Regions from separate parts of the Rothia sp. HMSC064D08 genome, predicted to be linked through region 2. Evidence: predicted binding sites of a transcription regulator. Region 2 holds the regulator's gene; the other holds the start of a gene.
What was found. Region 2 encodes LexA, which represses DNA repair genes until DNA is damaged. Its sites were predicted from a motif close to TCGAACANNTGTTCGA; they were not measured.
Positions count from the first base shown of each region.

Region 1 (8,473 bases), on a different contig from region 2:
TGTGAAGACCGCAAATATGTTGCCGTAAGGATTCTCGAAGCGCCCCGCTATCTACCCGGCGCATCATGCCGATTCCGGGTACCGCACATTTAACCTCTTGCGCCGGAATATCCGGCGGAACCACAGATTCAAGCAGGTTGCGTGAAGGCGTGTAATATACGCTTGTTCCGCTCACCTGCTGGCTGTAAGGGGTCAAGAGTTCATTCAGCTGGCGTAACGGTGCATAATCGCCCAACCAATTTGAGAGATCCCCACGCATATACTCAGTGGCCGTTTTCAAAACTCGGGGATACTTTGCGCAAAGTAACCCCACGCCCAGATAGTTACCTACCCGAAGTTCCCATGTATCAGCGTTGCGGCGGCGGGATGCGCTCATCTCTTCTGCTGGAAGCTGCAGTGCACTCAAGACCTCAGCACCCAGATTCTGTGCTTGAGAGATAGCTCCCGCAGGTAAACAGAAATCTGCCTCTAACTGAGCAGCAAGAATATGGCGTACTCTGTCGAGAGTTGTTACAGCACCGCGCATTTGCGCTCGCGGATGATTACCTGAAATATGACTCACACCAAAAGTTCCTTGATGAAACGTCCGGTATGAGACTCCTCAACCTGTGCGACGTCTTCAGGCGTTCCTTCGGCGATTACGGTGCCTCCACCATCGCCACCTTCCGGACCCATATCAATAATCCAGTCGGCACATTTAATGACATCAAGGTTGTGTTCAATCGTGATAACGGTATTGCCCTTATCAACAAGAGACTGAAGCACAGTTAAGAGCTTACGGATATCCTCAAAATGCAGACCCGTTGTAGGCTCATCAAGCACATAGATCGAACGACCGTTAGAACGCTTCTGCAGCTCTGCGGCAAGTTTCACGCGCTGCGCCTCACCACCTGAAAGCGTGGTTGCGGGCTGCCCCAGACGAATGTAGCCAAGCCCCACATCAACCAGCGTGTTCAAGTGCCGAGCGATCGGGGTGAAGGCCGCAAAAAATTCTGCAGCTTCCTCCACCGGCATTTCAAGCACATCAGAAATAGTCTTACCTTTGTAATGCACTTCGAGGGTTTCGCGGTTATAGCGTTTTCCCTGGCAGGTTTCGCAAGGCACGTAAACATCCGGCAAAAAGTTCATCTCAATCTTGAGGGTGCCGTCACCCGAGCATGCTTCGCATCGACCGCCTTTAACGTTAAACGAGAACCGTCCGGGGGTATATCCGCGCACTTTAGCCTCATTCGTCTCGGCAAAGAGCTTACGAATATGGTCGAACACGCCGGTGTATGTCGCAGGATTCGACCGCGGAGTACGTCCAATAGGCGATTGGTCAACGTGAATAACCTTATCTAGATGTTCCAGACCGTCTACCTTCTTGTGCCGTCCGGGAACCTGTTTTGCACCGTTGAGTTTATTCGCCAGTGAGGTATAGAGAATATCGTTCACGAGGGTTGATTTACCCGATCCCGATACGCCTGTGATCGCGGTAAAAACACCTAGGGGGAAGGTAACATCAACATTTTTGAGGTTGTTCTCGCGAGCTCCATAGACCTTTAACACACGTTTACGGTCATGTGGGCGGCGTTTCTTTGGAACTTCAATAGAGCGCCGACCCGCCATATAATCACCGGTTATCGACTTTTTATTGGACAAAAGTTCCTTGTAAGTGCCCGAATGGACGATTTCACCGCCGTGTTCGCCCGCACCTGGACCAACATCGACAATCCAGTCGGCTTCCCGCATCGTGTCTTCGTCATGTTCCACTACGATGAGGGTATTTCCCATATCACGTAGCTTTGTCAAGGTATCGATTAGACGTCGGTTGTCGCGCTGGTGCAAACCTATAGAGGGCTCATCCAACACATAAAGCACACCAACGAGCCCGGAACCAATCTGGGTTGCCAGTCGTATGCGCTGGGCCTCACCGCCCGAAAGCGTGCCAGCAGAGCGTGATAACGTCAGGTAATCGAGTCCTACGTCCAAGAGGAATTGCAAGCGTGCATCAAGCTCTTTAAGTACCTGGTCGGCGATCTTAGCCTCGCGAGGGGTCAGCTTTAGGGCGCGCATAAAATCTAAGGCGGTACGAAGCGGCATAGCGGTTACATCCGCAATGGATTTACCCTCAATTTTGACGCTGAGAATAGTAGGGTTAAGCCGCGCACCGTGACATACCGGGCATGCAACCTGACGCATATATTGTTCGTAGCGATCACGCGCAAAATCAGATTCAGTTTCTTGATGTTTACGCATGATATTGGCTTTAACACCCTCAAACCCGGAGGTATAGCGGCGTTCGCGCCCAAAACGGTTGCGGTACGAGACCTCAACTTTAAAATCTTTGCCCTCCAGAATTGCTTTGCGAACTTTGGCAGGAAGATCTTTCCACGGAGTGTTAAGGTCAAATCCGAGCTCTTCGCCAAGACCTGCAAGAAGACGCAGCCAATACTCGGTGGTAGATTTTCCCTGCGACCACGGAGCAATAGCGCCTTCGCCCAGAGTCATGTCTGGGTTGGGTACTAAAAGATCCTCATCAACTTCAAGCCTGGACCCAATACCATCGCAAGCTTGGCATGCGCCGAAGGGCGAGTTGAAGGAGAAGGCACGTGGCTCAATAGTGTCCACCTGCAGAGGATGATTGTTGGGGCACGCCAGGTTTTCACTAAATGTTCGGGTGCGTTCGGGTGAATCTGCCTGTACATCTACGAATTCGATGAGCGAGCGACCATCGGCTAGTCTGAGTGCGGTCTCCACGGAATCGGTCAGTCGCTGGTGGATGCCTTCCTTAATCACGATGCGATCTACCACAACGTCAATGGTGTGTTTGTATTGTTTCGCTAGTTTAGGAGGATCCGAGAGTTGAACTGTTTTTCCGTCCACCCGGGCACGCGAATAGCCCTGTGTCACCAGGTCTTTGAACAGATCAACAAACTCACCTTTGCGAGCTGATACCACGGGGGCAAGAACCTGCAAACGCGTACGTTCGGGGTATTCCAGCAGTGCATCGACAATCTGCTGCGGGGTTTGCTTGGTAATTTCTTCACCGCACACTGGGCAATGCGCACGCCCTACACGAGCCCACAGCAGACGCATATAATCGTAAATCTCGGTGATGGTGCCTACTGTCGACCGCGGGTTTTTTGAAGTAGATTTCTGATCGATAGAGACCGCTGGCGATAGCCCCTCAATAAAATCAACATCGGGCTTATCCACCTGCCCAAGGAACATACGCGCGTAGGAAGATAGTGATTCAACGTACCTGCGTTGTCCCTCTGCGAAGATGGTGTCAAAAGCAAGTGAAGATTTACCCGATCCCGATAGCCCTGTAAAAACCACCATTGCGTCACGTGGAATCGCAAGATCAACATTTTTGAGGTTGTTCTCACGGGCACCCTGCACACGAATGCTACTCAAGTCGTTTGACTGCAAAGGGGTGGTTGCTGATCCAGCGCGGGGAGGCATCGAAAATCCTTTCGTCTATCTTCGAATCTACATTCTACGCTCTTTCGGCGGGGATAGCATGCTTTATGATGCAGGTTTGACTCGTGGCGAACTTTTTTCCTGGCGACTTTCGTTCCCGTTACCCCCTTATACCTGCCGCTAGAAACGGGATATACACCGCATCAGTACACTGGATATATGGCTACTTATCCCGAATCAACTCTTATCTTCGAAAATCCGGAATTTACGGTACGTGCCCTAAGCGTCTCAGACATGGATAACAGCGTCTACCTGATCACGATTCGCCATACTGGCGAGCAAATGCTGATCGATCCCGCTTATGATGCGGAAGCACTGTATACCTTCACGCTTGAGGCAATCATGCAGGACTGCCCAAACCTAGCCCTTACAGAAGAAAACGACCGCCGAGTGCGCATTCTCGAATCTAAAGAAGATTTCGAGCCCATCCCCCGCCGTGCTCTTGGCGTGACGGGCATTATGGTCACCCATGGGCACTGGGACCACATTCGTGCTCTGCGCGATCTTGAATCTCTCACCGGTGCCATTACTTATGCAGGATCCGCAGACACCGAGGCCATTCATGCGCAAGAAAATTTCACGATTGAAAACGAGTTAAACGGCGGCGAAGTTTTTGATTTTTACGATACAGAGCTGCAGGTGCGCGCTATTTCCGTTCCCGGGCATACTCCCGGATCCATCGTATATTCTGTGCAGACCACATGGGAAGATGGCTCCCCCGCTACCCTGCTTTTCACCGGCGATGCACTCTTCCCCGGCGGCGTAGGCAAGACCGATTCTCCCGCGCAGTTTGGCGAACTTTTCTCAAACGTTCTTGAAAAACTCTTTGGAAACTTTGATGATGAAGCGATTGTGCTTCCGGGTCATGGGCGTTCCACGACATTAGGCACCGAGCGTCCACACCTTGAAGAATGGGGTTCACGGGGCTGGTAGCCCAGTACATCCTGTAGGCTTTCTAGCAGCACAAGTCTGGTTAAACAAAACGACCGCGCTACCATAGCGCGGTCGTTTTATGACACCCGGGGGTATCTATCACTCACTCAAACACAAGCAACTCGAGGACAATTCATGAAACCTTCGATCACTTGATAACTCAAGTTTAGCCTACTTTTGGGTCGGTTTTCTACATGGTTTTTGCTCCCCAAACACCTTAGATAAGCTGAGCGCATATTTGTAACCATTCTGTTATTTTTACCCCGCATGAAAGCAGGGCATTTAAATACCAATCGAGATTTTATTGATTTTTATATGGCATAAATCACTAAAAATTTTTTCTAGAAGTTCCGCGTCATACAGCCATTTTTCAAGGTACACCCCTAAATAACAGTATTGTTAAACCCGCGTAATCATGCGGGTTCTATACACCAATTGGTCTGTTTGAATGGTTTTTCGCGACACGCACGAAATCAGTAAAAGCTACCCCTCGGTACAGCCCACGAAGACGCAGAAAAGGTGCCGTGCGTATCCCAACATAACGAGGATGCCCACGGCACCTTATCAAGCTTGCCTTCGCCTTTTATGGGCGAAATATGGCACAGAAACCACTACGAAAGACCGATCATCGTACCGTTTTCATCAAAACCAATACGCTCTGCAGCAGGGCTCTTGCTCAGACCGGGCATGGTGCGCATCGTGCCGCAAATAGCGTAAACATAACCGGCTCCTGCGGCAAGACGAACCTCACGCACGGGCAAAGTCCAACCGGTAGGTGCACCCTTGAGGGAAGCATCTGAAGAGATCGACAGGTGGGTCTTTGCAATCACCACCGGCAGATGCGAGTAACCCAAATCAGCAAAACGCTTAAGCTGTTTTGCCGCTGCGGGAGCAATCGAGATACCGTCTGCCCCGTAAACCTTAGTGGCAACCTTCTCAAGCTTAGTTTCGAGAGAATCCTCAAGATCATAGGTGTACTCCAGGTTCGAAACGTCGTCGCAAGCCTCAGCAACCACATTTGCCAGGTCAACCGTGCCCTTGCCGCCCTCAGCAACACCATGATGGATAGCTACACGAGCGCCAGCCTCTTCGGCAATACGGCGAATAGCTTCATGCTCAGAATCGAAATCGGTGGGGAACGCGTTAATAGCCACCACCGGCTGCACACCGAAGTCACGCACAATCTCAATGTGCTTCTTCAGGTTAGTAGCCCCTGCTTCAACGTCGGCAGGGTTCTCTTCAAGCATGCCTTCAGGCAGCGGCTTGCCCGGCACGATCTTGTACAACCCCGAGTGCGACTTGAGGGAACGCACGGTGACAACCAGCACAGCAGCATCAGGCTTCAGCCCTGAGATGCGGCATTTGACGTTGAAGAAACGCTCAGCACCCATATCAGCGCCGAAGCCTGCCTCAGTAATCACGTAGTCGGAGTATTCCAAGCCAACGTAGTCAGCAACAACTGAGGAGTTACCGGTAGCGATGTTCCCGAAGGGGCCCGCGTGAATAAGTGCCGGGGTGTGTTCGAGAGTCTGAAGCAGGTTGGGGTTAATGGCATCCGCCAGAATAACAGCCATTGCGCCGTCAGCCTTCAAATCGGCGGCGGTGACTGCCTCACCATCGTAGTTCAGACCGATAACAATCTTCGCCAAACGTTTGCGCAGATCCTCAAAGGAGGTTGCCAGCGAAAGAATCACCATGATTTCAGAGGCACTGGTAATATCAAACCCGGTCTGTCGGGGCACGCCGTCAATACGCTCGCCCAGACCGACTACGATGTTGCGCAGGGAGCGGTCGTTCATGTCGATAACGCGGCGCCACTCGATAGCACGGGGGTCGAGGCGCAGGTCATTACCCTGGTGTAGGTGGTTATCGATCATGGCAGCCAGTAGGTTGTGGGCTGCGGTAACGGCGTGGAAATCACCGGTTAGATGCAGATTTAGCTTCTCCATGGGAACTATCTGCGAGTAACCGCCGCCAGCGGCACCGCCCTTAATACCGAAGGTTGGGCCCATGGCAGGCTGGCGAAGCGCCAAAGCGGCTTTACGTCCGGTCTGGGCGAATCCCTGTGCTAGCGAGACAGAGGTTGCGGTCTTACCTTCGCCGAGCGGTGTGGGAGTTACAGCGGTAACGACAATGTACTTGGAACCGCGCTTTTGGGCGGTTTCTGCGTTGGTGCTTTCGTCGAGCAGGACCTTGGCAACATATTTACCGTAGGGCTCCAAACGATCTTCGCTGATGCCGTTCTCGGCGGCTATTTCGGTGATAGGCTTAAGCTCAGCAGCGAGAGCAATTTCGAGGTCGGAAGGGAAAGGCTTGTTCGTCATCATTGTCCTTAACAAGTAGAAACCAACAGTTCCATATCCCATTCTATGCTCTAGCTCACGGATTGTCGCCTAAATTTATATGTGAGATATACGGCGAGGAAAATATGCCATCTTGCGGAAGGTCTCTTGACACAATGTTCCCAGGTCAAAGACAAAGCAACTCCCACGCTCATGATTCAGTAGTTCATGCTCGCAGGAGTTTCTTCGCTCGACAGTAAATATAGTTACTACATCGTCAGCAGCACCTTGGTCGCGGTACGCTGATCCATTGCCTCATAGCCCTTGGGAGCTTCGTCGATGGGCAATACTAGGTCGAAGACCTTACCGGGTTCAATCTCCCCCTTGTAAATCAGGTCAATCAGGGTCGGCAGGTATTTACGGACCGGCGCGGGACCTCCTTCAAGGTGAACCTGTTTGCCGAAGAGCACGTCGGTACCGATCGAGCTGTCGTGGGGCACGCCTACGAAACCGATGTAGCCGCCGTGGCGTACGCATCCGAGGGCTTGGTCAAAGGCCTGCTGAGTACCCACAGCCTCCACAACACCGTGCGCTCCCACCCCGTCAGTAAGCTCTAGAACCTTGGCGATGCCTTCTTCACCGCGTTCTTCCACTACATGGGTTGCGCCGAACTGCTTAGCTAACGCCTGACGCTCGGGGTTGCGAGACATTATGATGATCTTTTCAGCGCCCAGCTGCTTAGCCCCAATAACTGCGCCCAGACCAACGGCACCATCGCCTACCACAGCAATGGTCTTACCTGGGCCGGCCTTGGCGGCGTCGGCTGCGTACCAGCCAGTCCCCAGCACATCGGATGCTGCCATCAGATGAGGAATCTGTTCTGCGGTAGGGTATGCGGGAGTCTTAACCAAAGTGCCGTCTGCGAAAGGAATACGGGCGTATTCCGCCTGGGTACCGTTCGAGCGCATACCAATGAAACCATCGCCTGCAGCAATGGCCTTAAGGCACCGTGACGGGTAACCATCCTGGCAGGTTGCACACTCGCCGCATGAGATGCAGAAAGAACCAACGACAAAGTCACCAGGTTTGACGGTCTTAACATCGTCGCCAACTTCGATAACTTCACCGATATATTCATGCCCCATCTGCTGATGGTCTACAGGCTGCGCGCCACGGTAGGGCCACAGGTCAGAACCGCAGATGCAGGATGCGGCAAGTTTAATAACGGCATCCGTGGGTTCCAGGAGGGTGGGCATGGGGCGGTCTTCTACGACGACCTTACCGGGTTCTTCCATAATGACTGAACGCATTAGCTGTACTCACTTTCATGTAGATTCTTTAGGTTTTAACCAGTCGTTGTATTAGAGTACGCCCTTCGAGTTACTCGAAAGCAAGCGCTATGGAAGATAAAAGGTATGTTATTCCACGTGTATTTTTGAGAATAAAACTTAGTATCTTATACCTTTGGAGTGCCGTGAGATACTGGAATTATGAGTTACAGCGTCAAAGAAATCTCAGAAAAGCTTTACATAAGCCCGCATACGGTACGGTATTACAGCGACAAAGGCCTTATTCCCACTGTGCAACGAGATGAACATGGACGGCGTGTTTTCACCGAAGAATGCGTGGGGTGGTTTGAAACGATTCACTGCTTACGTGCATGCGGTATGAGCATTAACGATGTCAAAGCCTATGTAGACCTCAGCCGTCGTGGCGTGTCTACAGCATCGGAGCGTTTACACATTATCGAACATTACGCACACGTTGCCCGTCAGCAGCTACTTGATGCTCAG
Region 1 is NZ_KV797900.1:516,481-524,953, forward strand. Features, by position in the region: gene HMPREF2625_RS08985 (GNAT family N-acetyltransferase) at 1-562, opposite strand, end outside; gene uvrA (excinuclease ABC subunit UvrA) at 559-3,447, opposite strand; gene HMPREF2625_RS08995 (MBL fold metallo-hydrolase) at 3,625-4,398, shown strand; gene HMPREF2625_RS09000 (formate--tetrahydrofolate ligase) at 5,010-6,722, opposite strand; gene HMPREF2625_RS09005 (zinc-dependent alcohol dehydrogenase family protein) at 6,950-7,990, opposite strand; gene HMPREF2625_RS11135 (MerR family transcriptional regulator) at 8,171-8,473, shown strand, end outside.
Region 1: a site for LexA is predicted at 3,469-3,484, ahead of uvrA (excinuclease ABC subunit UvrA). Genes of this name have one in related genera too.

Region 2 (8,473 bases):
TTTAAGAACCTTTGGAAGAACGCACAACCTCCAAGATACGGAACCCCTTCGACATGGCATATCGAGATACCGAAAACTCGGATCCAAAATGTTCGGTGAGCTGCGCATCCAGCCATTTTTGCAGGGAATCAGAACCTAAATTCTTTTGAACCACCAGATAGGCCGCACCGCCGGGCGCTAGCCGCGGAAGCCACGTGAGCAGAATATTGTGCAGAACCTCTTTACCCACGCGAATCGGAGGATTGGACCAGATAGTATCGAAACGTAATGTGGGATCTATCTCATCAGGGGTGCTCACCGAGACGTTATGCAGCCCCAAAGCGCGGGCATTCTGTTCTGTAAGCGAAAGCGACCGGGAATTGACGTCAATCCCATAAACCTCAGATTGCGGAGCAAGCATAGCTAAAGATAACGCGATGGGCCCCCAGCCGCATCCAATATCGAGCATATATTTTCCGTGCGGCTCAGGTACTTGCGCTAAAAGAACCGCAGTTCCCTTGTCTATTCCCGAAGGACTAAAAATACCGTTCGCGGTCGTCACGGAAACCTGACGCCCCGCCAACTCAACCTGAACCGTTCGAGGTTTGAACTCGACTTCGGGAGACGAGGAAAAATAATGCTGTTCGCTCATGAATCCAGTGTACCCGGCTGCACCCCGCATCATCGCTGCTACGCTGATGCGCCCACAGCGAGAGATACCCGAAAGCCGCGACAACTGCGGCATGCGACCGCTAAAATAGAGGAACATATGAAATTAACAGATACCTCTTTTTCCAGCGAAAAGCTACCCAGTGATGAGCAGCTACGCCGAACCGTAGAACGAGTCTTAGGCCGTGCAGATGCAGCGGCACAGACCACTATCTACCCCGAAAGCACCGGTAGCACCGCACAACGCCGCGTGCTCGATACCCGTGCCCGAGAAATTTCCAATAATCAGCGGGAACATTCAGAATTTGACGGCGAGCAGGAAGACCTCGCCGAACGCCGCGCATTACGCCGAGTCGCCGGGCTTTCTACCGAGCTCGATGATGTGACCGAAGTCGAATACCGTCAGCTGCGCCTAGAACGCGTGGTTCTCGCCGGGCTATGGACCGAAGGGACCGTCGAAGATGCTGAGAACTCCCTGCGAGAACTCGCTGCACTCGCCGAAACCGCAGGATCTGAAGTGCTGGACGGGCTAGTTCAGCGCCGCCTCAAACCAGACCCCGGAACTTTTCTTGGCTCAGGAAAAGCCCTCGAACTCAAAGACATTGTTGAGGCAACCGGTGCTGATACCGTGATCGTCGATTCTGAATTAGCACCCTCACAACGACGAGCCCTCGAAGATATCGTCAAAGTCAAAGTGATCGATCGTACCGCCCTGATTCTAGACATCTTCGCTCAACACGCGAAATCTCGTGAAGGCAAAGCACAGGTCGAACTTGCCCAACTCGAATACATGCTTCCGCGTCTGCGCGGCTGGGGCGCGTCTCTGTCACGCCAGGCAGGCGGGCGTGCAGCATCCGGTGAAGGCATTGGTTCACGCGGACCTGGTGAAACCAAAATTGAGATGGATCGCCGCCGTCTACGTGCCCGCATGGCAAAGCTCAAGCGCGAAATAGCCGCTATGGCGCCCGCACGTGAGACAAAACGCCTAAGCCGTAAACGCAACAGGGTACCCTCGGTTGCTATCGCGGGGTATACGAACGCAGGTAAGTCGTCGTTGCTGAATCGTCTGACCGACGCTGGTGTCTTAGTGGAGAACGCTCTCTTCGCAACCCTGGATCCGACCGTGCGCAAAGCACAGACTCCGGACGGCATCGGCTATACGCTTTCGGACACTGTAGGATTCGTGCGCTCGCTACCCACCCAGCTCGTGGAAGCATTCCGTTCCACGCTCGAAGAGGTAGCCGATGCAGACGTGATTCTGCATGTGGTAGACGCATCTCACCCAGACCCTGAGGGGCAGATTCGCGCCGTGCGTGAGGTTATCGCAGATTTAGATGCTCGCCGTATACCCGAGATTATTGTGCTCAATAAAGCGGATGCGGCAGATCCCTTTATCCTCGAACGCATGCGGCAGCGCGAACCGAACCACGTCATCGTTTCGGCGCGCACAGGGGAGGGCATTGACGAACTCAAGCAGAAGATTGCGGATACAATTCCGCGGCCATCGCTTGAAGTTAAATTACTGATCCCTTACAACCACGGTGAAGTTATTTCCCGTCTTCATGCTTGGGACGCTGAGATTAAAAGTACTGCGTTTGTCTCAGATGGAACCTTTGTCACCGCTTTGGTGCGTGAGGATGTTGCCGCAGAACTCTCTGACTATGTGATCGACGGCGAGCTCCTTGAAGTGCTTGAATTGGAGCTTCAAGACTCTGCCTCTGAACCCGAAAACGTCTGTGAACTCGCGTGATGAGAGCGTGAGCACCCCATGACCGATAATATTACTGCGCCCACCGGAGCGGAGCTTGAAACTCTGCCCGGTGCAAAACCCGTGTTAGATTTGCTCGATCATGTGATTGAAAAAACGGGCGGACAAAAACGCTTCGGACAACGTAGAATGGCAGCCCATGTTGCGCAGGCTTTCGACCTTGAGCGGCATCTCCTCGTGCAGGCAGGCACCGGAACCGGTAAATCCCTCGGGTATTTGGTGCCAGCCCTGCATCATGCGGGTGTAAGCACAAAACCCATTGTTGTGGCGACCGCAACCCTAGCCCTCCAGGCGCAGATCGTAAAACGAGACCTTCCAAAACTTATGGAGGCGCTCTCTTCTGAGCCCGAATCTGAAGCTCAGGTCGCAATCCTCAAGGGCAGGAACAATTACCTGTGCCTGCACAAACTCGACGGGGGATACCCCGAAGAGGAACCTGATACTCTCTTCGACATGCCTCAGCGTAGTATGTCTCGCATCGGTGAAGAGGTGCTGCGGTTAAGGTCCTGGGCGGAAAAAACCGAGACCGGCGACCGCGATGAACTTAAACCCGGTGTATCGGATCGTGCCTGGGCGCAGGTATCCGTGAGCGCCTCAGAGTGTTTGGGAAGACGCTGCCCCCTCGTTGAGGAGTGCTTTAGTGAGCGGGCGCGCCAAGAAGCATATGAAGCCGATCTCGTGATTACTAATCATGCGCTGCTTGCCATCAACGCTTTTGAAGGTTTAGGTGTACTTCCCGAACACGATATCGCTATTATTGACGAGGCGCATGAGCTCGCAGACCGCGTGACCGGCGCGGTGACGGATTCCCTTTCTGCTTCCTTAATTAGGCGTGCCGCTCGCGATATCCGCAAGAACTCCAAAGCAGACTCCAGCGCGCTCGAACAAGCCGCCGGTTCTTTAGAAACCGCATGTGAAGGTGTTTCTGAGGGCTTGATAGAAAGGCTCGAAGGGCGACTTCTAAACGCACTCGCGGCTGTAGCCGATGCTGCACGTGCGGCGCTTTCCGACTCTAAGAGCGACAATAAAGAGGCGGATGCCGGGCTTCAGATGGCTCGTTCACGTGTTTCTGAGGTACACGATGCCGCAACGCGTATGCTGGAGTCTGCCGAACATCGCGAAGTGCTGTGGCTATCACGCCAGGGTGGTTGGGAAAACGGACGATATACCGCAGCTTCCGATCAGGATCCCGCCACACTCCACGTTGCTCCTTTGAACATCGGAAGCCGTTTGCGTGAGGGGCTTTTTGAGGACCGTACCGTTATTCTTACGAGTGCAACCCTCACCGTAGGTGAGTCGTTTGATGCGGTAGCAGGTGCCCTGGGGCTGGCGGGACCGCAGGCTCCGCGCTGGGAAGGTCTTGATGTAGGTTCTCCCTTTGATTATCCACGGCAGGGCATTATGTATGTGGCCTCCGATTTGCCCAAACCGAGTTTTGGTGTGAATCCTCAACAGCTCGAACGATTACGTGAATTATGCGAAGCCTCTGGTGGCGGTGCCCTGGGGCTATTCTCGTCGAAGCGAGGTGCCGAGCAGGCGGCTGAATATGTACGTCAGCACACGGATTTGAATATTCTCTTGCAGGGAGAGTCCTCATTGCGGGCTCTTGTCGAGGAGTTTACTGAAGATATAAATGCTTGTCTTTTCGGCACCATGAGCCTTTGGCAGGGAGTGGATGTTCCCGGCGACTCCTGTCGTCTGGTACTGATGGACCGTATACCGTTCCCGCGCCCAGACGATCCTCTCGCTCAAGCGCGTACCCGTGCCGTGGCAGAAAAAGGCGGGAATGGGTTTATGGCTGTTTCGGCATATCATGCGGCAATCCGCATGTCTCAGGGATCAGGGCGATTGATACGTTCCGTCCACGATCGCGGGGTAGTGGCGATCCTTGACTCTAGGCTGGCGACTCAGCGATACGGTGGGTACCTGATGCGGGCGATGCCTAACCTTTGGACCACCCAGGATAAGAATGTTGTTTTAGGCGCTTTGGAACGGCTTTACCAGAGTATTGACTAAAAACAATAAGATACGTGGGTTTAATACACATTGTATTCCGGTACTGGTACCGAGACATAAACGTAGCGAAGCGTCCATAGATGTAATGTGGGAAAGGGAGGGTACCGTTCGACGGTACCCTCCCTGATGTATTGTGCGCTTATGGCTGCCTATAGTAATTAGTTAGTCTATCGGGGCAACTCGGATACGGTTCCCATCTAGATCACTTGCTACGAAAGTCATCCCAAATACATCACGATGGGGTTCTTCCAATATGACAACCCCTTGTTCCACCCAGGCTTGGTACTGCGTGAGGATTTCTGCATCGGAGCCCTTGAGATTTATACATACCTCAGACGTACGTGTTGAAGTTTCATGAAGAGTATTGCTTGCTCCGGTCCACAACGCTAGCGAGACTCCCGGCGCTAAATCCATGGTGACATAGCGTGGCGAGGTAAAACTGACCTCAAGATTTAAAATGCTCGTATAGAAGGACACTGAGGCCTCGATATCCGATACATAGACAATAAAAACGATCTCACGGTCAATCATTGTGCTGTTGTTCCTTCTGGACATGAGACGGTTGAATACGCAGGAACGGAACCTCTAGCGCGTGTCTTTTGAGAAAAACGCGCGCAGTTCAGAAGGTCCCTGTTAGATGCTTCGCAGAACAGAAACTACTTTACCCATCACCGTGGCGCGGTCGCCGAGTATGGGCTCATATTGGGAATTTCGGGGGAGCAGCCAGGTATGACCATCTACTTGGCGGAATACTTTGACGGTCGCTTCGTCGTCAAGAAGAGCCGCAACAATGTCTCCATTATCAGCGGTGTGTTGTTCACGCACAACAACCCAGTCACCGTCGCATATGGCGGCGTCAATCATAGAATCCCCTTTGACGCGAAGCATGAAGAGCTTCCCGCTGCCCACGAGCTGGCGGGGGAGAGAGAGAACATCCTCAACGGATTGCTCAGCCGTAATAGGCCCACCAGCGGCAATGCGACCTACGAGGGGCACGGGAACCATATCCTCATCGCTCACCTCAAATGTAGGCAGCTCCGGAAAATGGGCTGAAGCGCCCTCAGACTCTATATCGTCAAGAATCTCGATGGCACGCGGTAGTTTTGGATCGCGGCGAATATACCCCATCTTCTCAAGACGGCCGAGCTGATGAGTCACCGAAGAAAGTGAAGCCAATCCAACGATATCGCCGATCTGGCGCATCGAAGGGGGATATCCTTTCTGCTCGATTTCTGTACGAATCGCATCCAAAATTTTCTGCTGACGTGGAGTCAGCGGAGGGCGCTGAGCTTCGGGTGTCATGCGGAGCCTTCTTTCTAACTATTTGCGCACGCTATGGTTCCTAAAACATTGACTGGATCCAGGTAGGCATAACGATGAACCGTCTCGATTCTCAGTCTAAAGCATCAGAAAGAAAACTTCAAACAAATATTCTATGAACCTTGAATATAATCGAAGAAATATTTAGTAACTTTCTACTAGACTATCGAAACTAGATTCGATATAGTTGGTGTCTACGGAAGACATATTCGATAAAAGTCGAGGTCTTTCGGTGAGATGTTCTAGTTCAAGCTCTTGCTATGCAGGGATTATCGGTCTTCGAAGTACTTCGGTATTTCTAGAGCATCTTGAGAGAATCCGAAAGCAAAATATGTGCTTTCTGCAGGAATATGAACTCATACCAACCGCATTATGAGCATTGAGAATGGTGTGTAACGGCGAGGATATGAACTTGTCACACACCAGAGGAAAGGAAAATACTATGGCAACGGCTGCTTCTTCCTCCCGGATTCCGGCGGGGTTAACCGTCATTCACCCGGCTCGTGTTCGTCAGGGCTCTTATCGAGCACGTACACACTATGCTTCACCGAGCCGTTCCCGTGTGCCTCATCCTCATCCTCGACTGACTTTTCCTCAAGTACAAGCTGTATACGAGACTTCATTCTCAGCTACACCACAGAAAGTGAACGTCACATCTTCCTCTCAGACTCAGCAGAGCGTAAACGGTAAAACATCAAGCGGACAGCGGCGGGTTCCAGAAAAACTTAAAGGTGTGTCGGTGGTTAATAAGCGCAATCCCTCATTGTTCACACGTGCTATGCATCGCTCTAGGGCTCTGAAAAATTGGGTTTTTGGCATTCCGCTGATAACGCTGGCGGCCCTTGTCGTTCTTGGGGCGCTCATTCTTATATCGCCGCATACAGCAAACGCTGGAAATAATTCTCAAGGCGCAGGAACCCGGTACGTGACCGTTCAATCTGGAGATACGCTCTGGGATATTGCACAAGAGGTAGACCCGAAGACTGATCCACGCGACACCATGGTGCAGATCAGTAAACTTAATGATCTGCAGGGTTCAACTGTCAAAGTCGGGCAGCGTCTAGAGGTTCCAAACGTGCAATAGCAGGTGTACCTGTCTCTTGAGCTCCTAGAAACTGTGACTGTATGCATGCGTTGTAGGGGCTGCGGTTCTCTGCTCTCATTGACTAATGTGTGATTATTAGCAGGTAGCTTTTAGACAGAGAGAGGACCTGTATCGCGTAAAGTCTTTTTGACATATGGTGCTCAATACAGGCGATGTAACATGAGGTATGCAATGATAGCGTGAGATTAGGGGCAGAAACCTTGGAGTTTGTACCCTAGAGATACATGACATTTGTATGCTCGCCCGGTTGCTCGTCTGGAATCCGGTGGGAGCGGAACTAAGGAGTCTCTATGCCCACACGTCCCACCGTAGCTATACTTGGCGAATTTGGCACATATAGCGAGCTCCAGCAAGCGTGCGAGCGTGTCGGTGCCCAAGCATTCGTTACCGCAGATCTCAATTCTCTGCGAGACGCTGATGGTATGGTGATTGCTGGCCATAAGAAATCTCTCGAAACATACGAGGTTGTGCGGAAACTCCACGGTGATCGGGTGCTTGGCAGGCGCGTTGCAGGCGGTCGTCCTGTCCTCGTTGCCGGGGCTGGTTTTGGGATGCTGTTTGAAGTTATCCGAACCGTGAACCCAGATCTTGGAGACCTCGATATTTCTGCACTGGGAGAGTGGCCGGGTGCTGCACAAGATCTGGCTACCGCTGGGGCTCATCGAGGACACTATAGGGTTGAGGCCGCTGTGTCCAGTAAATTTTTACAGGATCTTCCTGAACCCTTGAATTTCAAGGCAGAGGATGGCGTGTTTACCTGGGATTTTGACCAGAGTATAGACTATATGGAGCCGCCTGCTGTCAGTTGGACTGATGCAGATCCGCGTTATATTGCAGCTGTCGAGAATGGTCCTCTCACAGCAATTCAATTTTGTCCGGTAGCTTCGGGTGCTGCAGGTGAAGAATTTCTTCGCCGCTGGGTTGCGCATCTTCCCGTCATGAACCGTTTGTAGCATCATAAATTTTACGAAAAACTGCGAAGGAGCATCATATGTCACCTCTATATTCAGGACTTATTCTTATGACTGTTGGGGCATTCTTTGCCGGTGGGGGTATATCTTTCCGTAAACAGGGCATATCTCTTGGCGCGCAGATTGTGCTGTGGATTATTGCTTTAGCCCTCTTTGGGTACGGGGCATATGTAACTTTCGTATACGGGTCACAGGGATAAGGGTATGGGTACTCTAGAACTTCTTCCCGCAGTCGATATTGCTCAGGGATGTGCAGTGCGTCCCGTAGGCGGTCGCCTCTCCCAACAGAGTGAGGGTACAGATCCGGTGGAAGCGGCTCTATCGTGGTGTCGTGCGGGGGCACGATGGATTCACCTTGTTGATCTGGATATGGCGTTTGGTCGTGGTAACAACACCCGCATCCTTCGAGAGGTTATTGATCGAGTTCGTGCGACAGCTCAGAATCCTATAAAAATACAGGTCAGTGGCGGTGTTAAAGATGAACGTTCTTTGGAATTCGCCTTGAGTCTTGAACCCGATCGCATCAATGTGACGTCGGCGGCGCTGCAGCATCCGGCATGGTTAGAGAAAACACTAGGGCACTATGGTGAGCGGATAGCTCTGGGTTTGGACGCTCGCAATGGAACCGTTGTAGCACGTGGGACC
Region 2 is NZ_KV797899.1:297,554-306,026, forward strand. Features, by position in the region: gene HMPREF2625_RS06695 (class I SAM-dependent methyltransferase) at 2-631, opposite strand; gene hflX (GTPase HflX) at 749-2,398, shown strand; gene HMPREF2625_RS06705 (ATP-dependent DNA helicase) at 2,417-4,432, shown strand; gene HMPREF2625_RS06710 (VOC family protein) at 4,595-4,963, opposite strand; gene lexA (transcriptional repressor LexA) at 5,066-5,734, opposite strand; gene HMPREF2625_RS06720 (LysM peptidoglycan-binding domain-containing protein) at 6,195-6,836, shown strand; gene HMPREF2625_RS06725 (imidazole glycerol phosphate synthase subunit HisH) at 7,148-7,810, shown strand; gene HMPREF2625_RS06730 (hypothetical protein) at 7,849-8,028, shown strand; gene HMPREF2625_RS06735 (HisA/HisF-related TIM barrel protein) at 8,033-8,473, shown strand, end outside.